Regions from separate parts of the Pseudomonas sp. S2_A02 genome, predicted to be linked through region 2. Evidence: predicted binding sites of a transcription regulator. Region 2 holds the regulator's gene; each other region holds the start of a gene.

Region 1 (7,344 bases), 780 kb from region 2:
GGTTAGAACCTGTTTTTGGCTAGTGGTTGCCAAGACCAGATAGTTTTTTGATTTGATCCCTCGTCCGGCCAGGCTTTCAAGCTGCATGCGCAGTGCCGGATCGCTGGCCTGCAGGCCGGCGGTATCGATCAGCACCACGCGTTTGCGCAGCAAGGGTTCCAGCGCCTGCACCAGCGATTGGCCCGGATCGACGTGGGTGACCGACACGTTGAGGATGCGGCCCAGGGTCTTGAGCTGTTCCTGAGCACCGATGCGATAGCTGTCCATGCTCACCAGCGCGATGTTCTGCGCGCCGTACTTGAGCACATAACGGGCCGCGAGCTTGGCCAGCGTGGTGGTCTTGCCCATGCCAGCCGGGCCGACCATCGCAATTACACCGCCCTCTTCCAAGGGCTCGACTTCCGGGGTGGCAATCATCCGCGCCAGGTGCGCGAGCAACATGCGCCAAGCCTGACGTGGTTCTTCAATGTCGGTAATCAGTGCCAGCAGATCGCGCGACAACGGGCCGGACAGGCCGATGCGTTGCAGGCGTCGCCAGAGGTTGGCCTGGGCCGGACGGCTGCCTTGTAGCTGATTCCAGGCCAGCGAGCCGAGTTGCACTTCCATCAGTTCACGCAGGCTGTTGAGCTCGAAACGCATCGAGTCGAACGCACGCGGGTCGACACCGGTCGCTGCGGCAGGCGCGGGTGCCGGACGCCGAGGCTCGGCCAGCGTTGGCTCGATCAGTGGCTCGGCGGCGGTCAACGGCAGGCCGGCGAACAACTGGCGATTGGTGGCTTTGTCGCTCTCGCCATCGCCACGCAGGCTCAGTTCGGCCTGGGCGGTGACGATCCGCGACTGGGTCTTGCGCAGCTCGTCCTCGAGTTCCATGTTTGGAACACGCGGGGCCAGCGCCGACAGTTTGTAATCCAGGGCAGCCGTCAGCTCGACACCGCCAGCGATCCGGCGATTGCCAATGATGGCGGCGTCGGCGCCCAGCTCATCACGAACCAGTTTCATGGCCTGACGCATATCGGCGGCGAAAAAACGCTTAACTTGCATAAACCACTACCTCAGCCGTTGGGCCCTACTGTCGCAACGATGGTCACTTGCTTGTTGTCAGGGATTTCCTGGTAAGCCAACACATGCAAACCCGGGACTGCCAGTCGGCCGAATCGCGAGAGCATCGCGCGAACCGGACCGGCCACCAGCAGAATCACCGGTTGACCTTGCATTTCCTGACGCTGCGCCGCTTCGATCAACGAGCGCTGCAGTTTCTCTGCCATGCTTGGCTCCAGCAGAACACCCTCTTCCGAGCCTTGTCCTGCCTTCTGAAGACTATTGAGCAATATTTGTTCCAACCTTGGTTCCAAGGTGATCACAGGCAGCTCCGACTCAGTGCCTACAATGCTTTGCACGATTGCACGAGATACGCCGACGCGCACCGCGGCCACCAAAGCGGCAGTATCTTGACTCTTGGCGGCGTTGTTCGCGATGGCTTCGGCGATGCTGCGAATGTCCCGTACCGGCACTTGTTCGGCGAGCAATGCCTGCAAGACCTTGAGCAGTTGCGACAGCGAAACCACCCCCGGCACCAGCTCTTCAGCCAGTTTCGGTGAGCTTTTGGCCAGCAATTGCATGAGTTGCTGGACTTCTTCGTGTCCGATCAGCTCGCTGGAGTGCTTGTACAGAATCTGGTTCAAGTGGGTCGCCACTACCGTACTGGCATCGACCACGGTGTAGCCGAGGGATTGTGCTTGGGCACGCTGGCTGATTTCGATCCAGACCGCCTCCAGACCAAAAGCCGGATCTTTGGCGGTGATGCCGTTGAGCGTGCCGTAGACCTGCCCCGGGTTGATCGCCAGCTCGCGGTCCGGGTAAATCTCGGCCTCGGCCAGGATCACTCCCATCAGGGTCAGGCGATAGGCGCTGGGCGCCAGGTCGAGGTTGTCACGGATATGCACGGTCGGCATCAGGAAGCCCAGGTCCTGGGAGAGCTTTTTACGCACACCCTTGATCCGTGCCAGCAACTGACCCCCCTGGTTGCGATCCACCAGCGGGATCAGGCGGTAGCCGACTTCCAGGCCGATCATGTCGATCGGGGTCACGTCATCCCAGCCAAGCTCTTTGGTTTCCTGAGCACGGGCCGGCGATGGCAGCAGTTCCTGCTGACGCTTGACCTCTTGCAGCGCCTGAACCTTGACCGCGTTCTGCTTCTTCCAAAACAGGTAAGCGCCGCCGGCCGCCAGGGCTGCCATGCTCAGAAAGGAGAAGTGCGGCATGCCCGGCACCAGACCCATCACCGCCATCAAGCCAGCGGCCACTGCAAGGGCTTTCGGCGAGGCGAACATCTGACGATTGATCTGCTTGCCCATGTCTTCCGAGCCGGAAGCACGGGTCACCATGATCGCAGCGGCAGTCGACAACAGCAGTGATGGCAATTGCGCCACCAAACCGTCACCGATGGTCAACAGCGCATAAACCTTGCCGGCATCACCAAAGCTCATGCCGTGCTGGAAGATACCGACCGCCATGCCGCCGATCAGGTTGATGAACAGAATCAGCAGGCCGGCGATGGCGTCACCGCGCACGAACTTGCTGGCACCGTCCATCGAACCGTAGAACTCAGCTTCCTGAGCCACTTCCATCCGGCGCAGTTTCGCCTGGTTCTGATCGATCAGGCCGGCGTTCAAGTCGGCGTCGATCGCCATCTGTTTGCCGGGCATCGCGTCGAGGGTGAAGCGCGCGCTCACCTCGGAAATCCGCCCGGCACCCTTGGTCACCACGACGAAGTTGATGATCATCAAAATCGCAAAGACCACGATACCGACCACGTAGTTACCGCCGATCACCACTTCACCGAAGGCCTGGATCACCTTACCGGCGGCGGCATGGCCATCCTGACCGTGAAGCATCACCACCCGCGTCGAGGCCACGTTCAGCGCCAGTCGCAGCAACGTCGCCACCAGCAGAATGGTCGGGAACACCGCAAAATCCAGCGGTCGCAGGGCGTACACGCAAACCAGCAACACGACGATGGACAAGGCAATGTTGAACGTGAAAAACACGTCCAGCAGGAACGGCGGCACCGGCAACATCATCATGGCAAGCATGACCAGCAGCAACAGCGGCACACCCAGATTGCCCCGACTGAGGTCGGCAACGTTTGTGCGTGCAGTGTTGATTAACTGAGAGCGATCCACCGGTTTTCCCCGTTTCTTTAAAGCAAACTTTTGACGCCCCGATCGGGCGCAGGGCGGCTATTGCAAGAAGCTTTCCAACTTTGGCCCGGGAGATGAAACAGGCAGGGATAAACACGCCCCCCTGTAGGAGTGAGCCTGCTCGCGATGAGCATTTTCCAGTCAACGCATTCAAACCAGACAGACCGCTATCGCGAGCAGGCTCACTCCTACATTTGATTTGCATTCCATTCCCATATTTGGAATGCGTTCCCTTGTGGGAGCTTCACCATGATCAAACCAACGCCCAACCCGCCCGAAACCGACCCCACCTCGCCCTACGAATCCCTCGACTCAAAAAAACTCCACGAAGCCGCCGACCGCGCCCTCGACCATTACCTCTGCCCGCCCGGCTCCACCCCGCCACCGCGTAAAACCCGCGCAATGTACGCCGTCACCGCCGACACCAAAAACGAAGACCTGCTGGCCAACGCCTGCGAAACACTCGCCAGCGCCAAAACCATCGCCCAGGAATTCGCCGGGCTGGTCAAGCCATCGCAGCGCCGAGCGCTGATGGGCATTGCACAATTGATCATGCTCGGGGAATTGGCGGTGAATCGGGTGCTGGATAATCTGCAATTGCCGCAGTAGCGGGCCCTCCTGCTCACTGAGCGTTCCCACGCTCCAGCGTGGGAATGCGTCAAAGGACGCTCCGCGTTTGGCTTTGCGGCAACCAGGAAAAGAACACGCACGAAGGGTCACCTCCATGCGCCGGGTAATAACCGTAGGTTCTACTGCGCCTTGCTCAAGTCGGAAAAAATCCCATGATTCTTTTACGGTCTTTGGTCACGGTCAGATAGTAGTTGCCAGTCGCCAGAGTCCCATCAGCCAGGAGTTCGTGATACACGACATAGAGTCCGGGATAGGACAGGTTCAGCGCAAAGAACCGGCCGTAATATGGGCCTCTCGCTCCGAAAATGGGAGTCAGATCAACGAAGTTATTGGACAGGATGCCCCATCCGAGTGTCTGACCATCGTTGTAAAAGCTGGCGGCGCCGAATTGTCGAAGCCAATTGCCTGCCTCAGCCGCGGTGAAGAACGCGTCATTCAGTATCAGCCGGTAAACATTCATCACCCGCACGGGGTAGGAAACCTTTCGCTGATCAGCGTCTGTCACGGTGACGGTGGTCAACTGATTACTCAGGCCTCTAACCTTGCCGTTGGCATCAACTGTCGCTACGGCCGGGTTGGCTGACCGATAGGTGTACGGTGGTCGCCCTCCCGTAGGCACGCGCACTTGCACATTGTTGACGACCTCCCGCTCGCGTAATCCGTATGCCGTGCCGCCCACCAGCTTCACACCGTTGAGGAGCATCTGAACGGTGTTGATTGCCAGCACCTCCGTGACCTTGACCGTATACCGCGCCACCGGAAGCACCAGCGCCGAGGCTTGGGTGTCCGCGCTGCCCAGTGCTATTTTGCACGTCAGCTCACAGGTCGATAGATCCTTAAGCGCATAGAACCAGCTGCGTATGGCCTTGACGCTGAGGCCGTGGGTGATTTCTTCAGCGGTCAACGCGGTGCCGGCGCGCAACGTTAATGGCGCAACCCCCTCGCTGGTGACAGTGAGCCAGACCCGCTGCCCGACCACGGCAATCGGCAGCAGCGGCTTGACCACGCACGTGAGGTCAGTCTTGATGATTCGCAGATCGATCAACGGCACCGCCCCCGCTTCTGCAATCTGCGGGCGGGTCAGCCCGGGATCCATGTCGCTGATTGTTTTCACCGTCAGCATCAAAGGTCTGGACAGAATCGCTTTGCCGTTCCTGATCAGTTCATAGAGGATCTCGACCTGCTGCCCACGATTTTCCGCAATGAATGAAGGCAGCAGCAAGAAAACGGCAACGTTGTCTGCATTCAACGGTTGCGGCGTAAACGTCGGCGAACCTTCTCCAGGCGTGCCTCTCACCAGCAGGCGCACCTGATCACCCGCACGCGGGCTCGCCACATGTACACGGGCTCTGGCCGCTTCGTTATTTTCCAATGGGTCTAGAACACCATCAGGAGCGCGGCGAACAGTGGGCGGCTGCAATGACTGCGCCGGGTCTCCAATATACAACTCCAGCAGCGCGGACGATTGCGGCAGCTCTTCTGGTCGCTCGATCCACCAAAGCAAACTGAAGAACTGTTCCCGATAGAACTCGATAGCCTCGCCGTCCAGCCAGAACGCCAGATCCTTGCCGACACGTGTATGCTCGATTGGCAATCTGTCCCGAAAGACCACCCCGCCAGCATCCCCCCGGCCCTCCACATGCACCACATCTCCCAACAGGGTATAGGCGGCCGCCGCAATCTGGATATCCGTACCATACGGCACATGCGCCGGATTGAGCACGTCGTCAATAACGCCAACGATTTCTGGTGCAGGCAGGGCAGGATCAAGCTCCCCTATGCGCGCATTCATCGCGTCAGAAGCCAGCGCAGGATTCAACGTGGCATGACTGACTTCATACGAAACACGGACCGACCCTCGGATCAACGGGGCGATGTCTTTGGCGGTGACGGTGAAGGCAATGGCCTGACCCACGAGCCGATCACTGACGTCGCGGTAAGTCTGATACAGGTGTGGACGCCCCGAGGTGCTGGTCCCCATCCATGTCAATGTGACCCTGAAGCCCTTTTTGATCCGGTCATCAGGACCGCACAACACCACCGTCCGGCTTAGCGCAGGATCCAGGGTGCCTCCTGTCAGATCGGTAATCTGCGGCGCCGGCAGTCGCAAGGTCTTTCCCTGCAACGTGAAGATGTAAATCTCTGAACGATCCTGTTGGCCATCGGCTTTCGTGCGCAGATAGTCCACTTGTATCTGTCCGGGAGCGCTGGCAAGCACTGTCGCATTTGGAATCTTGAATGATTGAATGCCGACACGAGTAATCGTTTGCTCTTCACTGTGTTCGACCCTCTCACCGCTCAGGGTTGTGGCCACCCAGCGAATCAGTAGCTTCTCACCTCGCGCAAAGCCACTGCGCGTAATGATCTGAGCCTCCAGGTCGTCCAGCCCCACCTCATCAGCACTGACCAGGTCATCATTGGCGAGGGGGACAAATACCAGATCAAGCCAGTCATTGTCCGGATCGCTGATGACTGTCGTACGCTCCGAAAAGTCGCTGACGTTTTCCACCTGATCTTCAATCTGATAGACCACCACTGCCGGATCGGCCGGCCCCGCATCCCGGATATTTTCTGGCGAAATGAAAACGCTGATCTCTTTTCCAACCTCGCTCTCCAGCACCGTATAGGGGGTGACAGCAATGCCGTGGAAACAGAGCTTCAACGTGTCCCCTTTCGTCATGAAGGGCCAGGGGGGATGATCGCGGTGACGCCGTTGGCAGCGACATCCTTGTCAATGATCTGGCCGGGCTTCAGTTGGAGCAGAGCCGGCTTGAGTCGCTGATGGCCGGGCAAATCCGGCTCGGGATCGATACCGCCTGGCGGATCGATCTTGAACCAGACTTCGAGTTGCGCCCCCTCGGGGGGCTGACCGCTTTTGCGCAGGATCTCGTAACGCAAGGTATGAACGCCGGCCGGAACCCGATTCGCAGCGATGTGCATCACCACATCGAGATCACCGTGGTCCTCGGACAACACCGCCGTTGCCACCAGATTCTCGCCAATGTACAAACGAATGGTGTCCTCGTCGGCCATGTTGAGATAGGCCTGAACCAGCACACGCAGGCCGTTGGCACTCGTATAAAGCAAGGGCCGGTTGACCCCCACTTGCGCCGGCGGAAAATCGATGTCGTTGAACTGCCCGGGAATGTTGGGCGGGAACAGCGAAAAAAGTCCCAGACTACTGCTCAAGTCAAAGGGAACAATGTCATGTTGCGTATCGTCAATGTCCTCATTTGGCATCACCATCAATCCGATCATTGCCCTGCTCCTGCAGTTTCCTTAGCGGTTGCCTAGGATCTTCAGCAGCCATTGAGAACCTCAGGCGATCATTCGACCACTGTCAGAAGTAACAGGTACGTGGATCTTTCAGACGAACGGCGTTAAGGCATTGGAAGGAAGATACAACCTGGCTTTCGCTCGTCGGGCTGGTCGAGTCATCGCAGCGCCAAGCGCTAATGGGCATCGCACGCCTGATCATGCTCGGCGAACGGGCGGTGAATCGGGTGTTGCATAA
Region 2 (7,344 bases):
ACTCGGACGCCTGGCTTTCTGGCGAAAGCACATACCTCCCCGGGCAGGCCGAACTGGCGGCGAACTATATCACTGCAAAGGCCAAGCGCCCAAGGCCCAAGCCGGGCACGTTCAGCATCATGCCCCCCTGAAATCATCTATTTAGAGAGATTCGGTAACAAGTAATGACAAACCGCGACGAACTTGCGTGAGGGTTTTGATCATTACCGTTATAATCGCCGCCTTTTCATCAGGCTATACGATTTCTGACATGAGCCAATCCAGCGACCTGATTCAATCTGCACAACGCACCATCCGCCTCGAACTGGAAGCCGTACAAGGCTTGTTGCCCCATATCGACGCAGATTTCGTACGCGCTTGCGAGATGATTCTGGCCAGCAAAGGCCGCGTGGTCGTGGTCGGCATGGGCAAATCGGGGCACGTCGGCAACAAGATTGCCGCCACCCTGGCCAGCACCGGCACCACGGCGTTCTTCGTGCATCCGGCCGAGGCCAGCCATGGCGACATGGGCATGATCACTCGCGACGACATCATCCTGGCGCTGTCGAACTCCGGCTCCACCAATGAAATCGTCACCCTGCTGCCACTGATCAAGCGTCTGGGCATTAAATTGATCAGCATCACCGGCAATCCCGATTCAGCGCTGGCCAAGGCTGCCGAGGTCAATCTCAACGTTCACGTCGAGCACGAAGCCTGCCCGCTGAACCTGGCGCCGACCTCGTCGACCACCGCCGCCCTGGTCATGGGCGACGCCCTGGCGGTGGCACTGCTGGAAGCCCGTGGTTTTACCGCTGAAGACTTCGCCTTTTCCCATCCCGGCGGTGCGCTGGGCCGCCGCCTGCTGCTGAAAGTGGAAAACGTCATGCACGCCGGGCAAGAGCTGCCGCAGGTTCAGCGCGGTACCCTGCTCAAGGACGCGCTGATGGAAATGACCCGCAAGGGCCTGGGCATGACCGTGATACTGGAAGCGGACGGTAAACTTGCCGGGATCTTCACCGACGGCGACCTGCGCCGCACTCTGGACCGCACCATTGATATCCACAGCACGACCATTGATGAAGTGATGACCGCCCACGGCAAGACCGCTCGTGCCGAGATGCTCGCCGCCGAGGCGCTGAAAATCATGGAAGACCACAAGATCAACGCGCTGGTAGTGGTCGACAGCGAAGACCGTCCGGTCGGCGCCTTGAACATGCACGATTTGCTGCGTGCGGGAGTAATGTAATGAGCACGGACCTGCTGCAACGCGGCAAACAGATCAAACTGGCGGTGTTCGACGTTGATGGCGTGCTGACCGACGGGCGCCTGTACTTCCTCGAGGACGGTAGCGAATTCAAGACGTTCAACACCCTCGACGGCCAGGGCATCAAGATGCTGATGGCCGCCGGCGTGCAGACCGCTATCATCAGCGGCCGCAAGACCCCGGTGGTTGAACGGCGCGCGAAGAACCTCGGTATTCCACACCTTTATCAGGGGCGCGAAGACAAACTGGTGGTGCTCGACGAACTTCTTGCCCAGCTCAATCTGAGCTATGAACAAGTGGCCTACCTTGGCGACGACCTGCCGGACCTGCCAGTGATTCGCCGCGTAGGCCTGGGCATGGCGGTGGCCAGCGCTGCCAGTTTCGTGCGCGAACATGCCCACGGCATCACCCAGGCTCGCGGTGGCGAGGGTGCTGCTCGCGAATTCTGTGAATTGATCCTGCGCGCCCAGGGCCGCCTCGATGCGGCCAACGCCGCGTACCTGTGAGCCCATCATGCTGAGCAAAAAAATTCGCAACATCCTGGTGTTCGGTTGCATCGCAGCGATTTTTGCGGCGGTCGGCTACTGGAACATCAGCCCGGAACGCTTCCTCGACAAGCCGGTGGCGAAGATCGATGAAAGCGCGATCGACTATTACGCCGTCAACGCCCACAGCGTGCAGTACCTGCCCGACGGAAAACTGCAATACGAGATGACGTCGGACAAGGTCGAACACCTGAAAGCGACAGAAGTGACATTGCTGACCAATCCTGACCTGAACATGTTCCGCGGCACCGAGTTCCCGTGGCATGTCCAGAGCGAGAAGGGTGAAGTCAATCCGGACGGCACTCAGGTCGAGCTGATTGATTCGGTACGTATCACCCGTTTCGACGAAAAAAACCGCAAAACCCTGATTACCACCACCCGTATGACAGTGTTCCCGCAGCAGCAATATGCGCAGACCGATCAACCCGTTAGAATCGACGGCGCTGGCGGTGTATCGACAGGCAACGGAATGAAAGCGTACTTGAAAGAAAGCAGGATACACCTGCTATCGAACGTAAGAGGACAGTATGAGGCTCGTTAAAACTCTCCCTATTTTGCTCAGTCTGGGCGCAGCACTGGGAAGCGTGAGCGCCTGGGCTCTGCCGAACGATCAAGAGCAGCCTATCCGCATTCAGGCCGACGATGCCCAACTGGACGACAAGAATGGCGTTGCCACCTATAAAGGCGATGTGATCATCACTCAGGGCTCGATGATCGTTAAGGGCAACACCGTAACCATCACTCGCACCCCGACCGGCGACATCGACGTGGTGACTTCGGTGGGCAACCTCGCCTATTTCGAACAACTGCAAACGGCGGGCGATACCAAGCCGGTTCAGGGCTACGGCGTAACTATCCAGTATCACGCCTCGCAAAACCGCGTCGTGCTGATCGATCGCGCCAAAGTCATCGACAAGGACAACAACGTCACCCAAGGCGAGAAAATCGTCTACGACACGGTCAAAAAGCTTGCGAGCGCCGGTCGCGCCACGGGTAACAAGGTCACTGAGGCACGTCCTCGCATTGACATGGTGATCCAGCCGAAGAAGAAAACCGACGAGCAAAAGGCCCAGTAATGGCAACTCTGAAAGCTCAGCATCTGGCCAAGAGCTACAAGAGCCGTCAGGTCGTGCGCGACGTCAGCCTGTCCATCGACAGCGGTCAGATCGTCGGCCTGCTTGGTCCTAACGGTGCCGGCAAAACCACTTGTTTCTACATGATTGTCGGCTTGGTGCAAGCCGATCAGGGCCGCGTCCTGATCGATGACCTGGACGTCAGCCACCAGCCAATGCACGGTCGTGCGAAGGCGGGCATCGGCTATCTTCCGCAAGAAGCATCGATCTTCCGCAAACTATCGGTGGCCGACAACATCATGGCCATCCTCGAGACCCGCAAGGAACTCGACAAGGCCGGTCGTCGCCAGGAGCTGGAAAGCCTGCTGCAGGAATTTCACATCCACCACATCCGCGACAACCTCGGCATGAGCCTGTCCGGTGGTGAACGCCGCCGCGTGGAAATCGCCCGGGCACTGGCCACCAATCCGAAATTCATCCTCCTCGACGAACCTTTCGCCGGCGTGGACCCGATTTCGGTGGGCGACATCAAGCAGATCATCCATCACCTCAAAGCCAAAGGCATTGGCGTACTGATTACGGACCACAACGTCCGCGAAACCCTGGATATCTGCGAAACCGCCTACATCGTCAACGACGGCCAACTGATCGCTGAAGGTGACTCCGCCACCATCCTGGCCAATGAATTGGTCAAGGAAGTGTATCTGGGCCATGAGTTCCGCCTGTAAGCACTGAGGTGCCCCGGTCGCCGAGAGAGCGCTCGCTTCAATAAAAAATCAATAACTTTTTATTGTTACAGCGCTCTAGGCAAACACTTCAGTTTCGGGCATATAATTTGCTTATGTTTGGCGCTTCGGCGCTCTGTAGTGGATGGCGCATGTGCGCCGGCGAATAAGGTGTTAAGCCCCTGCCATGAAACCATCGCTAGTCTTGAGAATGGGCCAGCAGCTGACGATGACACCGCAGCTGCAACAGGCCATCCGCCTGCTCCAATTGTCGACCCTGGACCTGCAACAGGAAATCCAGGAGGCCCTGGAGTCCAATCCAATGCTCGAACGCCAGGAAGAAGGCGACGACTTCGACAACGCCGACCCCTTGGCCGATAGCACCGAACAGAAACCCAACGCCGATATTCAGGAACCCTCCTACCAGGAAACCGCCCCAACGGTGGATAACCTTGAGGAAGGCGACTGGAACGAGCGCATCCCCAACGAATTGCCCGTCGACACGGTCTGGGAAGACGTCTACCAGACCAGCGCCAGCAGCCTGCCGAGCAACGATGACGACGAGTGGGATTTCACCACCCGCACATCGGTTGGTGAAAGCCTGCAAAGCCATTTGCTCTGGCAACTGAACCTGGCACCGATGTCCGACACCGATCGCCTGATCGCCGTGACCCTGATCGACTGCATCAACAATCAGGGGTACCTGGACGAAACCCTCGAGGAAATCCTCGAAGCCTTCGACCCGGAACTGGACATCGAACTGGACGAAATCGAAGCCGTCCTGCACCGCATCCAGCAATTCGAACCCGCTGGCATTGGCGCTCGCAACCTCGGTGAATGCCTGCTGCTGCAACTGCGTCAGCTGCCCGCCAAGACCCCTTGGCTGACCGAGGCCAAGCGTCTGGTCACCGATTACATCGACCTGCTCGGCAGCCGCGACTACAGCCAGCTGATGCGCCGCATGAAGCTCAAGGAAGATGAACTGCGTCAGGTCATCGAACTGGTCCAGAGCCTCAACCCGCGCCCGGGCTCACAGATCGAATCCACCGAAGCCGAATACGTCGTTCCCGACGTGATCGTGCGCAAGGACAACGAGCGCTGGCTGGTGGAGCTGAATCAGGAATCGGTGCCACGCCTGCGGGTCAACGCCCAATACGCCGGTTTCGTGCGTCGCGCCGATACCAGCGCTGATAACACCTTCATGCGTAATCAGTTACAGGAAGCTCGCTGGTTCATCAAGAGCCTGCAAAGCCGCAATGAAACCCTGATGAAAGTCGCCACCCAGATCGTCGAGCATCAACGCGGCTTTCTTGAATACGGTGACGAAGCCATGAAGCCGTTGGTGCTGCACGACATCGCCGAAGCGGTAGGCATGCACGAATCAACGATTTCACGGGTGACCACGCAAAAATTCATGCATACCCCACGGGGCATCTATGAACTGAAATACTTTTTTTCCAGCCACGTCAGTACCTCCGAGGGCGGTGAATGCTCGTCCACGGCGATCCGCGCGATCATCAAAAAACTGGTTGCCGCGGAAAATCAGAAAAAGCCGTTGAGTGACAGCAAGATCGCTGGTTTACTGGAGGCACAAGGCATTCAGGTAGCCCGTCGCACCGTCGCCAAGTACCGCGAATCCCTGGGGATCGCGCCTTCCAGCGAACGGAAGCGGTTGATGTAACCGCCGGGCTCGCCACAGCGTTCCAGTGGCAGGCATTTCTGCCTGCCGCTTTATGCACTGGCAACGAAGGAGAAGCTGTATGCAAGTCAACATCAGTGGACACCAACTGGAAGTGACCGAACCCCTGCGCACCTACATCGGCGAAAAACTCGACCGATTAGAGAGGCATTTCGACAAGATCACCAATGTGCAAGTCACGATGAACGTCGAAAAACTGCTGCAGAAGATCGAAGCCACGCTGCATATTCCCGGCGGAGAAGTGGTCGCCAATGCCGAGCATACGGACATGTATGCCGCCATCGACCTGCTGACCGACAAGCTGGATCGCCAACTTAAAAAGCATAAGGAAAAGACCCAGAGCCTCCTCCAGGGCGCGACCGGTCGTTAACACTCCCAATCCATGATCCGACTAGAAACCATCCTGACCCCCGGCCGTTCCCAAGTGAACGCGCCGGGTGGCAGTAAAAAGAAAGCCCTCGAGCAAATTGCCAACCTTATCCACCGCGAAGTACCGGATCTGGAAATGCAGGACGTCTTCGAGGCCCTGATTGCCCGTGAGAAGCTCGGTTCTACCGGTTTCGGCAACGGCATCGCCATTCCCCACTGCCGGCTTAAAGGCTGCACCTCGCCAATCAGTGCGCTGTTGCACCTGGAAGCCCCTATCGATTTCGACGCCATTGACGGCGCCCCGGTTGACCTTCTGTTTGTGCTGCTGGTCCCGGAAGCCGCCACCGATGCACACCTGGAACTGCTGCGCCAGATCGCCAGCATGCTGGATCGCAAGGAAGTGCGTGAAAAACTGCGCAGCGCCCCGAGCAACGAAGCCTTGTTTCAGGTTGTCCTGGACGAGCAGAACGGTCACTAATCATGCGCCTGATCATCGTCAGTGGCCGCTCCGGCTCAGGTAAAAGTACCGCCCTCGATGTGCTCGAGGACAACGGCTACTACTGCATCGACAACCTGCCTGCCGGCCTGCTGCCGGAACTGGCCGAACGCGCGCTGATTCACACCGAACTGGCACAACCATTGGTGGCCGTGTCCATCGATGCGCGCAATTTGCCAAGTCACCTGACACGGTTTCCCGAACTTCTGGAAGAAGTCCGCAGCCGGCATATCCAGTGCGATGTGCTGTACCTGGACGCCGACGAAGAGACCTTGCTCAAACGATTTTCCGAAACTCGCCGTCGCCACCCGCTGAGCAGCGCCAATCGCTCATTGGCGGAGGCGATACAGGACGAAACCAATCTGCTGGGGCCTATTGCCGATCTGGCCGACCTCAAGGTCAATACCACCAATCTGAACCTGTACCAGCTACGCGATACCATCAAGCTGCGCCTGCTGAATCAGCCAGAACCGGGCACTGCGTTCCTGGTGGAGTCTTTCGGCTTCAAGCGAGGCATGCCGGTGGACGCCGACCTGGTGTTCGACGTGCGTTGCCTGCCCAACCCTTACTGGAAGCCGGAGCTACGGGCACAGTCCGGGCTCGATCAACCGGTGGCTGAGTACCTGGCGGCACAACCGGACGTCGAAGAGATGTTCCAGGACATTTCCTCATACTTGCTCAAGTGGCTGCCCCGCTTTGCCGCCAGCAACCGCGCCTATGTCACCATTGCCATTGGCTGCACCGGCGGGCATCACCGCTCTGTCTACCTGACCGAACGTCTGGGTCAGGTCCTGCAAAAAACCCTGAAGAACGTCCAGGTCCGCCACCGCGACCTCAGCTAAAGGATTCACATCGCGATGCCTGCTCTGGAAATCGAAATCATCAACAAGCTGGGCCTGCATGCCCGCGCGTCTGCAAAATTCGTTGGGGTGGCGGGTCAGTATCCCTGCCAGATCAGGGCCGGTCGCACTCCGGAATCGATGGTCGACGGCAAAAGCATCATGGCCATGATGATGCTGGCCGCTGGCAAGGGCACCACAATCCACTTGAGCACTGAAGGCGAGCAGGAACAGGAAGCGCTGGATGCACTGGTGGCGTTGATCAACAACTTCTTCGACGAAGGCGAATAAAAGTCAAAAGATCGCAGCCTCGTTTCACTCGACAGCTCCTACAAGGATCGGCATACAGTAGGAG
Region 3 (7,344 bases), 1.2 Mb from region 2:
GCCTGGCGGGCGTCTGTCCATTGAATGGGCAGGCCCAGGCCAACCGGTCATGATGACCGGCCCGGCAGTGCGCGTATACGAAGGACAAGTGCGTCTTTGAGTGAGCGAAATCCATGACCGACAAGCCCCAGGTTCCCGCCCTACAGCCCGACGAATCCCCTTCCGAAAGCCTTGAGGCGGCGGCGATTGCCGCGTACCTGGAGGCTCATCCGGATTTCTTCATCGAGCACGAAGAACTGCTCCCGGCCCTGCGCATTCCGCACCAGCGCGGCGACACCATTTCGCTGGTCGAACGCCAGATGACGATTCTGCGCGACCGCAACATCGAGCTGCGTCATCGCCTCTCGCATTTGATGGACGTGGCCCGCGACAACGACCGCCTCTTCGACAAGACCCGCCGCCTGATCCTCGCGCTGATGGACGCCACCAGCCTGGAAGATGTCGTGATCAGCGTCGAAGACAGCCTGCGCCAAGACTTCCAGGTGCCCTTCGTCAGCCTGATCCTGCTGGGCGACAACCCGATGCCGGTGGGTCGCTGGGTAACGCATGCCGACGCGCAAACGGCCATTGGCGGCTTGCTCTCGGAAGACAAAAGCGTCAGCGGCAGCCTGCGCGAACACGAACTGGACTTCCTGTTCGGCGAAGAACAGCGCAAGCAGATCGGCTCCACCGCCGTCGTCGCCATCAGCCATCAGGGCATCCACGGCGTTCTGGCCATCGCCAGCCGTGATCCGCAGCACTACAAGAGCTCGGTGGGTACGCTGTTCCTGAGTTACATCGCCGAAGTCATGGGCCGCGTGCTGCCACGGGTCAACAACTCCCTGCGCTCGGTACGCTGACCATGGAACGACAACTGGACGCTTACTGCGAACACCTGCGCAGTGAGCGGCAGGTGTCGCCGCACACGCTGTACGCCTACCGCCGCGACCTCGACAAGGTCCTGGGCTGGTGCGTCAAACAGAACATCAACAGCTGGGCCGCGCTGGACATCCAGCGCCTGCGCAGCCTGATCGCTCGCCTGCATTCCCAAGGTCAATCGTCCCGCAGCCTGGCGCGTCTGCTGTCGGCAGTGCGCGGGCTCTATCACTACCTGAACCGCGAAGGTTTGTGCGACCACGACCCGGCCAATGGCCTGGCACCGCCCAAGGGCGAGCGCCGCCTGCCGAAAACCCTCGACACCGACCGCGCGCTGCAACTGCTTGAGGGCGCAGTGGAGGATGATTTTCTGGCGCGTCGGGATCAGGCGATTCTGGAACTGTTCTATTCCTCAGGCCTGCGCCTCTCCGAACTGACCGGGCTCAACCTTGATCAGCTGGACCTGGCTGACGGCATGGTCCAGGTGCTCGGCAAGGGCAGCAAGACCCGGCTGTTGCCAGTGGGCAAAAAGGCTCGCGAAGCGCTGGAGTTGTGGCTGCCACTGCGAGCCATGACCAACCCGGCGGACGACGCGGTGTTTGTCAGCCAGCAAGGCCGGCGCCTCGGCCCTCGGGCGATTCAGGTGCGGGTCAAGGCCGCCGGCGAGCGCGAACTGGGACAGAACCTGCATCCGCACATGTTGCGACACTCCTTCGCCAGCCATTTGCTGGAGTCCTCTCAGGACTTGCGGGCGGTGCAGGAACTGCTCGGCCACTCGGACATCAAGACCACCCAGATCTATACCCACCTGGACTTCCAGCACCTGGCGACGGTCTACGACAGCGCCCATCCACGGGCCAAACGCATTAAAGGCGATGATTCATGACCCTCCAATTGATCACCTTCGACCTCGACGACACCCTGTGGGACACCGCCCCGGTGATCGCCAGCGCCGAAGTCGTATTGCGTGAATGGCTGACCGAGCATGCACCGAACCTGGGCGCGGTGCCGGTAGAACATCTGTGGTCGATTCGCGAGCGGGTGCTGAGCAACGAACCGAACCTCAAACACCGCATCAGCGCCCTGCGTCGGCGGGTGCTGTTCCATGCACTTGAAGAATCCGGTTATGGACATAGTGAAGCATCCGACCTGGCCGATCAGGGTTTCGAAGTGTTTCTGCATGCGCGGCATCAGTTGGAGATCTTCCCGGAGGTGCAACCGACCCTGGAAATTCTGGCCAATCACTATGCGCTTGGCGTGGTGACCAACGGCAATGCCGATGTGCGGCGATTGGGGCTGGCGGATTACTTCAAGTTTGCGTTGTGCGCCGAAGACATCGGCATCGCCAAGCCGGATGCACGACTGTTTCATGAAGCGCTGCAGCGGGGCGGCGCGACCGCCGAAACAGCGGTGCATATCGGCGACCATCCCGGCGACGATATTGCCGGCGCCCAGCAGGCGGGGTTACGGGCAATCTGGTTTAACCCGGCGGGCAAGGTGTGGGAAGCCGAGAAGGCGCCGGATGCCGAGATTCGTAGCCTGACCGAATTGCCGGGGTTGTTGGCGCGGTGGAATTCGGTTTTGTAACGGCTTTGAGATCGCCTTCGCGGGCAAGCCTCGCTCCTACAGGATTTGCGTCGTGCGCGATATTTGCGAACGACACAAACCTGTAGGAGCGAGGCTTGCCCGCGAAGCTCTTCGGCCCATTTATCCTTCCCCATGAAAAAGCCCGCAGCGACGGCGGGCTTTTTCAGCAAGCAAGAAGCAGGCGTTTAGATAGGCCGGCTGCCGTACTTGTTATCCGGCTTCTTGGGAGGATCGGCGACCACATTGGCCTCCACTTCCTGCACCTTGCCGCCGCGCGCAAGAAACTCTTCCATGGCCTTGGCCAGGGCGTCGCGTTCCTTGTTCTTGGCTTCGACGCTCGGCAGCTCATCGACCGATACCGCAGCCTTGGCCTTGCCTTTGGCGGTCGGAACGGGCGTATCACCGCCGTCATCTTCAGCAACGTCTTCTGCCGCTGCTTCAAGGCCTTCTTCGGTTTCGTCTTCGTCGCCTACTTCGAGGTCGTCGTTTTCCAGATCATCGTCGCTCATGTTCTACCTCATGACTTGCGAAAAGCAGATTAGTTATAGCCCAGCTTTGCCGTCTGTCGACGGCTGCCGGAAAAAAATCAACCACCGCTGGCAACCAGCGGTTTTCATGCCCCTTCACCGTGCACGGTGGCGAGGACTTTACGGGCACCGCCATGATCACGGTGCTCGCCCAGATAAACACCTTGCCAGGTCCCTAACGCCAGTCGGCCTGCCGAGATCGGCAAACTGAGCTGACAGCCAAGTACGCTGGCCTTGAAGTGCGCCGGGAGGTCGTCCAGGCCTTCGTCGTTATGCTCATAACCGTCTGTTCCTTGTGGGATCAGACGATTGAAAAATCGTTCGAAGTCGCGACGTACCGCCGGATCGGCGTTCTCGTTGATGGTCAACGACGCCGAGGTATGTTGTAGCCACAAATGCAACAGACCGACCCGACACGCCTTGAGTTCAGGCAAGCCTGCGAGTAATTCATCCGTTACCAGATGAAAGCCCCGGGGCCGTGCCCGCAGGGTAATCAGAGTCTGTTGCCACATACAGTTCTCCGCACGTTCGGGGCGCATTCTAGCGCGCTCTGTGAAAAAACAAAGGCCCTAATATTCCTTCAATCGTGTAAGCCATTGGCCGCAGAAAAACGCCCGTCGCAAACGCGACTGAACGTGTCAGAAAAAACCTTTCAGCCCTTCCTCCACTGACAAATCCCAGACAAAAAAATGCCCGGCAAGCCGGGCAAAATTTTCATGCGCGTGCTTACAAGTTGTAGCCGCGTTCGTTGTGGAGCGCCAGATCGATGCCGACCGCCTCTTCTTCATCAGTGACACGCAGACCCATGACGGCGTCCAGGACCTTGAGGATGATGAACGTGACGATCGCGGTGTAGATCACCGTGAAGCCCACGCCTTTGCACTGAATCCAGACTTGAGCAGCGATGTCGGTAACAGTGCCGAAACCGCCCAGCGATGGTGCCGCGAACACACCGGTCAGGATTGCGCCGAGGATACCGCCGATACCATGCACGCCGAAGGCATCCAGGGAATCGTCATAACCGAGTTTGCGTTTCAGGGTGGTGGCGCAGAAGAAGCACACTACGCCCGCCGCCAGACCGATCACCAGAGCGCCCATCGGGCCCACGGTGCCTGCCGCTGGAGTGATTGCAACCAGACCGGCCACCACACCCGAAGCGATACCCAGTGCGCTTGGTTTGCCGTGGGTGATCCACTCGGCAAACATCCAGCCCAGCGCCGCAGCAGCGGTGGCGATCTGGGTGACCAGCATCGCCATGCCGGCAGTGCCATTGGCGGCGGCAGCGGAACCGGCGTTGAAGCCGAACCAGCCGAACCACAACATCGCGGCGCCCATCAGGGTATAGCCAAGGTTGTGCGGAGCCATCGGGGTAGTCGGGAAGCCTTTGCGCTTGCCCAGTACCAGGCAGCAAATCAGACCGGCCACACCGGCGTTGATGTGCACGACAGTGCCGCCCGCGAAGTCGAGCACGCCCCAGTCCCACAACAGGCCGCCATTACCGGACCAGACCATGTGCGCAATCGGTGCGTAAACCAGAGTGAACCAGATCCCCATGAAGACCAGCATGGCGGAGAACTTCATCCGCTCGGCGAAGGCACCGACGATCAGCGCGGGGGTAATGATGGCGAAAGTCATCTGGAAGGTGACGAACACCGCCTCAGGAAACAGCGCCGCAGGCCCGGTCAGACTCGCAGGCGTGATGCCGGCGAGGAAGGCCTTGTTCAGACTCCCGAAGAACGAGTTGAAATTGATGACACCCTGTTCCATGCCGGTGGTGTCGAACGCAACGCTGTAGCCATAAATGACCCACAGAATGCTGATCAGACCGGTAATGGCGAAGCACTGCATCATCACGGAAAGAATGTTTTTCGAACGAACCATGCCGCCGTAGAACAGCGCGAGGCCGGGAATGGTCATGAACAGCACAAGGGCTGTCGAGGTCATCATCCAGGCGGTATCGCCGGAATTGAGGACTGGGGCCGCCACTTCGTCTGCCGCCATGGCCAGGCCGGGCATTACGAGGGACAACAGGGCTCCGAGCCCTGCGAATTTACGCAGAGTCATATTGTTTTCTCCTGGGGCGTTGGGTTTGTGGCGGCTTAGATTGCGTCGGTATCGGTTTCGCCGGTACGGATGCGAATCGCCTGTTCCAGATTGACCACGAAGATCTTGCCGTCACCGATCTTGCCGGTGTTGGCGGCCTTGGTTATCGCCTCGATAACCCGGTCCAGATCCTTGTCGTCAATGGCGACATCGATCTTCACCTTTGGCAGGAAATCGACCACGTACTCCGCGCCGCGATACAGCTCGGTGTGACCCTTCTGCCGACCGAAGCCTTTGACCTCAGTAACGGTAATGCCCTGCACGCCGATCTCGGACAGCGACTCGCGTACGTCGTCCAGTTTGAACGGCTTGATGATGGCAGTGACTAGCTTCATGAAAACTCTCTCCCGAATTGGTGGACTTGCCCCAGGAAAACAAACCCGACTCAAGTCTAAGCGCAGTGCCTGGCTTTGTAACGCATCGTCGGCCTTACCTGCCCGTCCGACGCCAGCGAACCACTCCGCACGAAACTTCCCCCGTTCCGCTTGGCGCACTGCATTCGTCACAGCGACTGCATCAGTGCATGGGTCACCAGCGACTAAGCAGAAAGCTTGCCATCTATCCAAAACCCATTGATTTCAATACCTTGGCCGCTGCCGAAGAACCTTTCGATCGATTGACACAACCCTTACGCACAACAACAGTGCGCGACTGCCCACTCGACTGCGCGAAAAGCGTGCATCGCAGCTGCCGAGAATGACTATAGACACTGCGTGATACACTGCCCGCCATTGTTGACAGGACATTTCCCATGCTCGCGCCCAAAGACTTCCTCGACGCCCTGAGCGGCACCGCCTCCCGCCTCTTCAGCGGCGACACCCCACTGCCAAAAAGCGAAATCGAAAGCCAGTTCAAGGCTCTGTTGCAGAGCGGCTTCAGCAAGCTGGACCTGGTGAGCCGGGAAGAGTTTGATAGCCAGATGGTTGTGCTGGCACGGACCCGGGCACGGTTGGAGAGCCTTGAGGCGAAAGTGGCTGAGCTGGAAGCGAAGCTGAATCCACCAGCTGACGCCGAGTAACCTGAGCATTCCCACGCTCTGCGCGGGAATGCCGCCAGGAACGCTCCGCGTTCCGCTCCAGATGTGACGCAGAGGGTCACGGGATGGATTCCCACGCAAAGCGTGGGAACGATCATTCAATGTGTTGATCGTAGGTCGATTGCAGGTTTAGCCAGAACTCAGGCGTGGTTTTCAGGTAGCGCGAGAGCTTCTTTGCGAGCTCAGGACTGATACCACTCTCCTGCATCACAAGGGCTTTCACGTCACCCGCGCCTTCATTCAACAAGCTAGCCAAACCAGCCGCCGTGATGCCCAGCGGCTCAAGAAACTCCTTTTCCAGGATTTCACCTGGATGAATCGGCCGCATTCCAGAATTGCTCATTTCTCCTCCTGAGGGATCGATTAGCTGTGATCATAAGCAGCCACCTCGATCCGACAAGTGCGTCGTCGAGTTTTCACCGAATTCCTTCATTTATCCAAGACCGGTCCTACAAAAAACTAGCTGCCGCGACTGATTACGCCTAAATATCAGCCGTAGCAGTTCCGAAGGCAGGCTCCGCTGGATCCTACGGATTGCATTACGGCTTAACTGACTGGAATCAGCTCGCCCCAGCAACATCCTGCGAAAGTTTGGTTACTCCGCCGCCACACAAAATCATCGGTCCACGACTACCCTTCAAAAACCGCAGGAAGCGGTCCCCGTATAGCTCAAGGAACGACCATGTCCCTCTCCATCGTCCATAGCCGCGCTCAGGTCGGCGTGGAAGCGCCCGCCGTTACCGTAGAAGTGCATTTGGCCAATGGCTTGCCGTCGCTGACCATGGTCGGTTTGCCTGAAGCCGCCGTGAAGGAAAGCAAGGATCGAGTGCGTAGCGCGATCATCAATTCAGGTCTGCAATTTCCGGCGCGGCGTATCACCTTGAATCTCGCCCCGGCCGATTTACCGAAGGACGGCGGACGGTTCGATCTGGCGATTGCCCTGGGGATTCTGTCGGCCAGTGTGCAAGTGCCAACATTGACGCTGGATGATGTGGAGTGTCTTGGGGAGTTGGCACTGTCGGGCGCGGTGCGGGCGGTTCGGGGTGTGTTGCCCGCTGCGCTGGCAGCACGCAAGGCCGGGCGTACGCTGGTGGTGCCGCGAGCGAATGCCGAGGAGGCCTGCCTGGCTTCAGGGCTGAAAGTGATTGCAGTGGATCATTTGCTGGAAGCCGTCGCGCATTTCAACGGCCACACGCCCATTGCCCCCTACGCTTCCAATGGTTTGCTGTACGCCAG
Region 4 (7,344 bases), 600 kb from region 2:
TTGGCGCGTTTGACCAGCGACACCGCTTCGTCGACATCGAACGGCTTGGGCAGGTATTCGAACGCGCCGCCCTGATAGGACGCGACAGCGCTGTCCAGGTCGGAGTGCGCGGTCATGATGATCACCGGCAGTCGTGGGTGTTGTTCGCGAATCCGTGCCAGAAGGTCCAGGCCGCTGGCACCCGGCATGCGGATGTCGGAGATGATCACGTCCGGCTGCTGGCGCGCCAGGCGGCTCATCACGCCATCGGCGCTGTCGAAGCTTTGCGTGGTCATGCCTTCCTGCTGCAAGGCTTTTTCCAGAACCCAACGGATAGAACGGTCGTCATCGACGATCCACACGGTTTCACTACGGCTCATGTCGATGTGGCTCCTTGTTCCAGTGGCAGAAAGATCGAGAACGTGGTGTGGCCTGGATGGCTGTCACATTCGATCAGGCCCTGGTGCTGGCTAATGATGTTCTGGGTAATGGCCAGGCCGAGCCCGGTACCGTCCGGGCGACCGCTGACCATGGGAAAGAAGATGGTTTCCTGTAGCTCGGCGGGGATCCCCGGACCGTTGTCGATGATTTCGATCTTGGTCACCAGGCGATGGCGCACGTGGCCGATGGTGAACTGGCGCATGGCACGGGTGCGCAAGCTGATGCGGCCAAGGCGCAGTTCGTTCTGGCTGCTGATGGCCTGCATTGCGTTGCGCACGATGTTCAGGACGGCCTGAATCATCTGCTCGCGATCAATCAACACATCCGGAATGCTTGGGTCGTAATCGCGCACCAAAGTGATGCAGCCTTGACTTTCGGCCTCCACCAACTGACCCACGCGCTCCAGCACTTCATGGACATTGCACATGGCTAGCGACGGCAACTTGTTGGAACCGAGCATGCGATCCACCAGATTGCGCAGGCGATCGGCTTCTTCAATGATGACGTTGGTGTAATCGCGCAGGCTTTCTTCCGGCAATTCACGGGCGAGCAACTGAGCTGCGCCGCGAATCCCGCCGAGAGGGTTTTTGATTTCGTGGGCGAGGCCGCGTACCAGCATCTTGCTGGTCTCCTGCTTCGACAGCTGCGCCTCTTCCTTGGTGATCCGCAACAAGCGATCACGCGGGTGAACCTCCAGCAACAGCAGCGTAGCGCCATTGCTCAGGATGGGCGTCACGGCGTAGTCGACGGTCAGGGTTTGGCCGGTGAGGGCGGTGAGCATGGCTTCGCGCTTGGTGAACGGATGCGCCTGCTCGACCGCCTGGCGCAGGGAATTCAGCGCCTCGGTGGATTCGGTGAACAATTCGCTGATGAATTGCCCATGGCTACGCTGGCCGCTGATGGCCAGCAGCATCTCCGCCGCCGGGTTCATGTACTCAAGGCGCAGTTCGGCGTCGAGCAGAATGGTGGCGGTGGTCAGGTTGTCGAGTAGCAAGCGGTGTAGTGCGTCGCTAATGGTCATCAGGACCTCTTTTGGAGCAGGGCATGCGCGTGGATAACGCGCCGATGCAAGGAAAATGCAAAAACCAAACCAAGGCTCCGAAAAGAAGCGTTTAGAGCCTGAAACAGGCGTTTGACGCTCATTTTCGTGGCGTTCTGCCAGCTTTCGCGGGTACTTTCGAACCAAAATGGGTTGAGATGTGAGTACGGTGCAGTCTGTTGCACCAATATAGTGCGCAAAGCTGAACGAAGTAAAAGAAGCGTCAGTCAGCAAAGATGCGAAAACCTGTGGGAGCGGGCTTGCTCGCGAAAGTGGTATGTCAGGCGACATCAATGCTGACTGTGCCGCCGTCTTCGCGAGCAAGCCCGCTCCCACATGGGGTTGCGCTTAACTGACGGGCATCAGCGCCAGAAGAAGCTTTTTTCTTCTTCGGGTTTGTTTTTGAGAGGGCATTCCGGCCGTTGGCCGTAGTCTGTAAGGACGCAGGGTTTGGCCTGGCGTTTCTGTGCGAGGGAAATACGCAGCATATGGAACGGTTGATTGGCCGTGCGTTCGACGGTACGGCCCTGTTCGTCGAGAATTTCCACCGACAGGTGATGGCTGCCACGGTCGATGTTGCTCAGGGCGAACACCGGGCTCGGGCCTGGCTCGGCGGTGGGTTGGCCATCCAGCAGTAAACGATAGCGATGACCCTGTTGCAGGCCGGGTTCGCTGGTAACGCTGACGATCAATTCACCGGCAGTGCTACGGATTGTGGCATCCGGCTCCGGCACCAACACACGAAGCATGTCGTAATGAAGCAGTGGCTTGGCCTGGTTTTTCGCGGCCGTCATGGGTGCGGCACCGCTCGGGTTGGCCGACATTCGATTGCTGGTCGCCAGTGGCACACGTTTGGCGTTACGGGTGCCCGGCTGATCGGTGAAAACCCGATTGCCCTGGGCATCGAGGTAGGTGAAAACCTCGGCCATTGCCGGCAGGCTGATCAGGCAGGCGACCAACAGCCAGAACCTCAAGGCTTATGCACCCGTTGGACGGTGAAAGTCACGGTGGGGCTCTGTTGCACGACGTTTTGCCCATCGATCACCTGAACCGCGAGGCGGTGTTCGCCTCGATCGATGTTCACCAGTTGCAGAATCGGGACGTTGCTCGGTTGGCCGTAGGGTTGATCGTCCAGTAACAGCCTCAATCGATGAGGGTCTTGCAGGCGTGGCTGGATCAATACGCTGACGGTGAACGTGCCGTTGTTGGCGCGCAGGGCTTCTTCGGTGGGCAGACCGGTCAGCTCCAGCACCTGATAGGCGCTGTTGGGCTGTTCACTACTGCTGGATTGCGCAGGCGCAACAGGCTCGCTCGGCGGTTGAGTCTCGACGCTGTTGAGCGGTGGCAACTCCACGGGCTGAGCTTTAACGCCATAGGGCGGTTGATTGCTGTAGGCGGTGTTGCCGCTGGCGTCGGTGTACTTGTAGATCTGCGCGGCGGCGGGCAGGGCGATCAGCACAAGCAGGCATAACAACAATGAGCGCATTGCGGGCTTCCATTGGCCGTTGGGCAAGTGTCCGGCCCTGTTCCGTTCATGGCGACTAAGCGCTGAGCATAGAGCACTTCAGCGCACGCCGGCAGACCAACTCAGCGGCTGGCGCTGCACAGCTCGGCGGTGGCGCGTACCTGGGCAAGCTCGCGCAATGGCGCGTGGTCGCCGGTTTTATTGGCCTTGGCCAGCCACGACGGGCACTGCGGGTCGTTGCGATAAGGGCTGAAATCGGCCAGTTGTTGCAGCAAGCGTTTTTGTAACTGATCAAGTTGTGGGCGGATCTGCCCGACGAGATCGGGGCGAGAATCGTTGGGCGCCTTGCCTTGCGCATGCCAGTCAGACAGGTGCGCGTATTGCACCAGTTTGTTGGCCTCGATCTGCGCCGAAAAGAACTGTTCGACGGCTTCGTTGCTCAATTTATAGGCAGGTGCCAGGGCGACGGCACCGGCAATGACTTCGCGCTCGCGCTGACGGTCCTCGACCGGTTTACCGCTGTCCCATTTGCTCAGCGCGACCTGATCGGCAATCGCCAGGCGTTCTTCGATGGAGCCAAGCAGCGGGGCGAGGGCGGCGGGTGCCGGGCTGGCAAAAGCGCTGTTGGCTAGCAGGGCGGTGAGCAGGGCAAGGCATGGGCGTAGGCGCATGGGGCATCTCGGTTTTATCGGATGAAGGCCATGATGCACGCAACCGGGCATCCGATGACAGACGGTCGCCCATAAAAAAGGCCTCCCGAAGGAGGCCTCTCTTTTGTCACGCCGCGTAGCGCGGCGCTACCGGATCAGCAGCTGTAGTACAGCTCATATTCCAGTGGGTGTACGAAGGTACGAACCTTGATTTCTTCTTCGCTTTTCAGAGCGATGTAAGCGTCGATGAAATCGTCGCTGAAAACGCCGCCTTTGGTCAGGAACGCACGACCTTTGTCCAGCTCTTCCAGGGCTTCTTTCAGGCTGCCGCAAACTTGTGGGATCTCTTTCGCCTCTTCAGGCGGCAGGTCGTACAGGTTTTTGTCAGCTGCGTCGCCTGGGTGGATCTTGTTCTGGATGCCGTCCAGGCCAGCCATCAACAGTGCAGCGAAGCCCAGGTACGGGTTGGCTGCTGGATCCGGGAAGCGAGCTTCGATACGGCGAGCGCGAGGGCTGGACACGTAAGGAATACGGATCGAAGCCGAACGGTTGCGAGCCGAGTAGGCCAGCATCACTGGCGCTTCGAAACCTGGGACCAGACGCTTGTAGGAGTTGGTCGACGGGTTGGTGAAGCCGTTCAGGGCCTTACCGTGCTTGATGATGCCGCCGATGAAGTACAGAGCAGTGTCGGACAGGCCGGCATAGCCTTCGCCAGCGAAGGTGTTCTTGCCATCTTTGGCGATGGACAGGTGAACGTGCATACCCGAACCGTTGTCGCCGTACAGAGGCTTAGGCATGAAGGTCGCGGTGCGGCCGTATGCGTCAGCAACGTTGTGTACGCAGTACTTCAGGGTTTGAACTTCGTCAGCCTTGGCAACCAGGGTGTTGAACTTCACGCCGATTTCGTTCTGGCCGGCAGTCGCCACTTCGTGGTGGTGAACTTCGATGACCAGGCCCATTTCTTCCATGGCGTTGCACATGGAGGTACGGATTTCGTGGTCGTGGTCGAACGGCGGAACAGGGAAGTAGCCGCCTTTGACGCCTGGACGGTGGCCTTTGTTGCCGCCTTCCACGTCCTGGTCGGACATCCACGAACCTTGTTCGGAGAAGATTTTGAACATCGAACCTGAGATGTCGGACTTGAACTTCACTTCGTCGAAGATGAAGAATTCAGGCTCTGGACCCACGAATACGGTGTCGCCGATACCGGTCGACTTCAGGTATTCCTCGGCACGCTTGGCGATCGCACGTGGGTCACGGTCGTAGCCTTGCATGGTCGAAGGCTCGATCACGTCGCAAACCAGGATCAGGGTCGGCTCTTCGGTGAACGGGTCGAGAACGGCAGTGCTGTCGTCCGGCATCAGGATCATGTCGGAAGCTTCGATGCCTTTCCAGCCAGCGATGGAGGAACCGTCGAACATTTTGCCTTCTTCGAAGAAAGCTTCATCCAGCCCATCGCGAGCCGGCATGGTCACGTGGTGCTGAGTGCCTTTGGTGTCCGTGAAGCGCAGATCAATCCACTTGACGTCATGATCTTTGATGAGTTGAACCGACTTCGACATAGTGTCCTCCGGGTGGCTTCGGGCTTAGTAGTGGATGCCCTTAGAATGTGGGTGATGCCGGCGCGAATACTCTGCCATGGCAACCTGCCTCACAAGGGAGCAAATTGCATGCCAGTGCCCCACCATGGGTTTTTTGCCCCAATATCACGCTTATAAAGGTGCAATGCCTCGAAAAGCGCAAAACCTCGCCCTGTAATGTAGCGTCGAAATCCATAAATGACCCGTTTTGGTGCGCGCAAAACCTTCTGCACATTAACTGGTTAAACCTTGAGCAATTTCCGCTATAATCCGCGCCCCCTTTTTCGGCTGGCCCAGCGCGCGCTGTTTTCATGAAACTAATCGTAAAAGTCTTCCCCGAGATCACCATCAAGAGCCGCCCGGTACGGATGCGTTTCATCCGCCAGTTGGCCAAAAACATCCGTACCGTGCTCCGCGATCTGGACCCGGCTGTGGTGGTGAACGGTGTGTGGGACAATCTCGAGCTGGAAACCCGCGTCAGCGAGCCGAAAGCCCTGAAGGAAATGACTGAGCGCCTGAGCTGCATGCCGGGCATCGCGCATTTCCTGCAGGTCGATGAGTACCCGTTGGGTGACTTCGACGACATCGTCGCCAAGTGCAAGCAGCATTTCGGTGATGCCCTGGCCGGGAAGATTTTTTCGGTGCGCTGCAAGCGTGCCGGCAAGCACGAATTCAGCTCCATGGACGTCGAGAAATACGTCGGCAGCCAACTGCGTCGTCAGTGCGGCGCCGCCGGAATCTCGCTGAAAGAGCCGGAAATTGAAGTTCGCATCGAAATTCGCGACAAACGGTTGTTCGTGATCCACAACCAGCACAACAGCATCGGCGGTTATCCGCTGGGTGCCCTGGAACAGACGCTTGTACTGATGTCCGGTGGCTTCGATTCCACCGTCGCCGCCTACCAGATCATGCGCCGCGGGCTGATGAGCCATTTCTGCTTCTTCAATCTGGGCGGACGTGCCCACGAACTGGGCGTCATGGAAGTCGCGCACTTCATCTGGAAGAAGTACGGCAGCTCCCAGCGCGTGTTATTTGTCAGTGTGCCGTTCGAGGAAGTACTGGGAGAAATTCTCGGGAAAGTCGATAACAGTCATATGGGCGTAGTTTTGAAGCGTATGATGTTGCGCGCTGCTTCCCGTATTGCCGATCGGCTGGAGATCGAAGCGCTGGTCACCGGCGAAGCGATTTCCCAGGTATCGAGCCAGACGTTGCCGAACCTGTCCGTGATCGACTGCGTGACCGACAAGCTGGTCTTGCGCCCGCTGATCGCCAGTCACAAGCAGGACATCATCGACCTGGCCAACGAAATCGGTACTGCCGATTTCGCCAAGCACATGCCGGAATACTGCGGGGTCATCTCGGTGAACCCAAAGACCCACGCCAAGCGTCCGCGCGTGGAGCATGAAGAGAAAGAATTCGACATGGCGGTGCTTGAGCGTGCGCTCGAGAACGCCAAACTGGTGCCGATCGATCGCGTAATCGACGAATTGGGCCAGGATTTGCAGATCGAAGAAGTCAGCGAAGCACTGGCGGGCCAGATCATCATCGACATCCGTCACCCGGATGCCGCTGAAGACGAGCCGCTGGAACTCGCTGGCATTGAGGTGCAGACGATGCCGTTTTATGCATTGAACGCTCGTTTCAAGGAACTGGACCCTACTCGCCAGTACCTGTTGTATTGCGACAAAGGCGTGATGAGTCGCCTGCATGCCCACCATTTGCTCAGTGAGGGGCATGCCAATGTGCGCGTTTATCGACCGAGCTAAGTGCCCGGGGCTGTTTGCCTGTGGCCTGCGTCACCGGCCCCCCGACGCCGCCGTCAAGCTGTAACGGCTTTGCCGGACTCTACTGTAAATCGCTGCCAAGACTTGTCAGCACACCGAATCCTCTGATCGAGATACACAAGTGATCGAAAATCTACGCAACATCGCCATCATTGCTCACGTTGACCATGGTAAAACCACCCTGGTAGACAAACTCTTGCGTCAATCCGGCACCCTGGAGCGCAACGAGCTCAACGACGAGCGCGTGATGGACTCCAACGACCAGGAGAAAGAGCGCGGTATTACCATTCTGGCGAAAAACACCGCCATCAACTGGAACGGCTACCACATCAACATCGTGGACACCCCGGGCCACGCCGACTTCGGCGGCGAAGTTGAACGCGTAATGTCGATGGTTGACTCCGTT

The links. The regulator sigma-54, encoded in region 2, starts transcription at its own class of promoters, with help from an activator protein. The targets are predictions, from matches to a motif close to ANTGGCATNNANNTTGCTNT.
Positions count from the first base shown of each region.
Region 1: the regulator sigma-54 is predicted to act here: its motif matches at 3,242-3,261, upstream of flhA (flagellar biosynthesis protein FlhA).
Region 3: the regulator sigma-54 is predicted to act here: its motif matches at 5,612-5,631, upstream of glnK (P-II family nitrogen regulator).
Region 4: the regulator sigma-54 is predicted to act here: its motif matches at 5,233-5,252, upstream of glnA (glutamate--ammonia ligase).

Region 1 is NZ_CP162776.1:1,916,845-1,924,188, forward strand. Features, by position in the region: gene flhF (flagellar biosynthesis protein FlhF) at 1-1,041, opposite strand, end outside; gene flhA (flagellar biosynthesis protein FlhA) at 1,053-3,182, opposite strand; gene AB4O41_RS08760 (DUF6124 family protein) at 3,450-3,809, shown strand; gene AB4O41_RS08765 (Ig-like domain-containing protein) at 3,964-6,492, opposite strand; gene AB4O41_RS08770 (hypothetical protein) at 6,507-7,088, opposite strand.
Region 2 is NZ_CP162776.1:2,694,828-2,702,171, forward strand. Features, by position in the region: gene AB4O41_RS12470 (KpsF/GutQ family sugar-phosphate isomerase) at 251-1,225, shown strand; gene AB4O41_RS12475 (KdsC family phosphatase) at 1,225-1,749, shown strand; gene lptC (LPS export ABC transporter periplasmic protein LptC) at 1,757-2,329, shown strand; gene lptA (lipopolysaccharide transport periplasmic protein LptA) at 2,316-2,864, shown strand; gene lptB (LPS export ABC transporter ATP-binding protein) at 2,864-3,589, shown strand; gene AB4O41_RS12495 (RNA polymerase factor sigma-54) at 3,774-5,267, shown strand; gene hpf (ribosome hibernation-promoting factor, HPF/YfiA family) at 5,347-5,655, shown strand; gene ptsN (PTS IIA-like nitrogen regulatory protein PtsN) at 5,668-6,132, shown strand; gene rapZ (RNase adapter RapZ) at 6,135-6,992, shown strand; gene AB4O41_RS12515 (HPr family phosphocarrier protein) at 7,008-7,280, shown strand.
Region 3 is NZ_CP162776.1:3,933,187-3,940,530, reverse strand. Features, by position in the region: gene dapF (diaminopimelate epimerase) at 1-100, shown strand, start outside; gene AB4O41_RS17925 (DUF484 family protein) at 114-839, shown strand; gene xerC (tyrosine recombinase XerC) at 842-1,741, shown strand; gene AB4O41_RS17915 (HAD family hydrolase) at 1,738-2,442, shown strand; gene sutA (transcriptional regulator SutA) at 2,628-2,951, opposite strand; gene AB4O41_RS17905 (secondary thiamine-phosphate synthase enzyme YjbQ) at 3,056-3,481, opposite strand; gene AB4O41_RS17900 (ammonium transporter) at 3,696-5,033, opposite strand; gene glnK (P-II family nitrogen regulator) at 5,069-5,407, opposite strand; gene AB4O41_RS17890 (accessory factor UbiK family protein) at 5,824-6,090, shown strand; gene AB4O41_RS17885 (HigA family addiction module antitoxin) at 6,203-6,451, opposite strand; gene AB4O41_RS17880 (YifB family Mg chelatase-like AAA ATPase) at 6,791-7,344, shown strand, end outside.
Region 4 is NZ_CP162776.1:3,293,113-3,300,456, reverse strand. Features, by position in the region: gene ntrC (nitrogen regulation protein NR(I)) at 1-359, opposite strand, end outside; gene glnL (nitrogen regulation protein NR(II)) at 356-1,441, opposite strand; gene AB4O41_RS15035 (DUF4124 domain-containing protein) at 1,822-2,433, opposite strand; gene AB4O41_RS15030 (DUF4124 domain-containing protein) at 2,430-2,945, opposite strand; gene AB4O41_RS15025 (chorismate mutase) at 3,047-3,595, opposite strand; gene glnA (glutamate--ammonia ligase) at 3,730-5,136, opposite strand; gene thiI (tRNA uracil 4-sulfurtransferase ThiI) at 5,466-6,920, shown strand; gene typA (translational GTPase TypA) at 7,060-7,344, shown strand, end outside.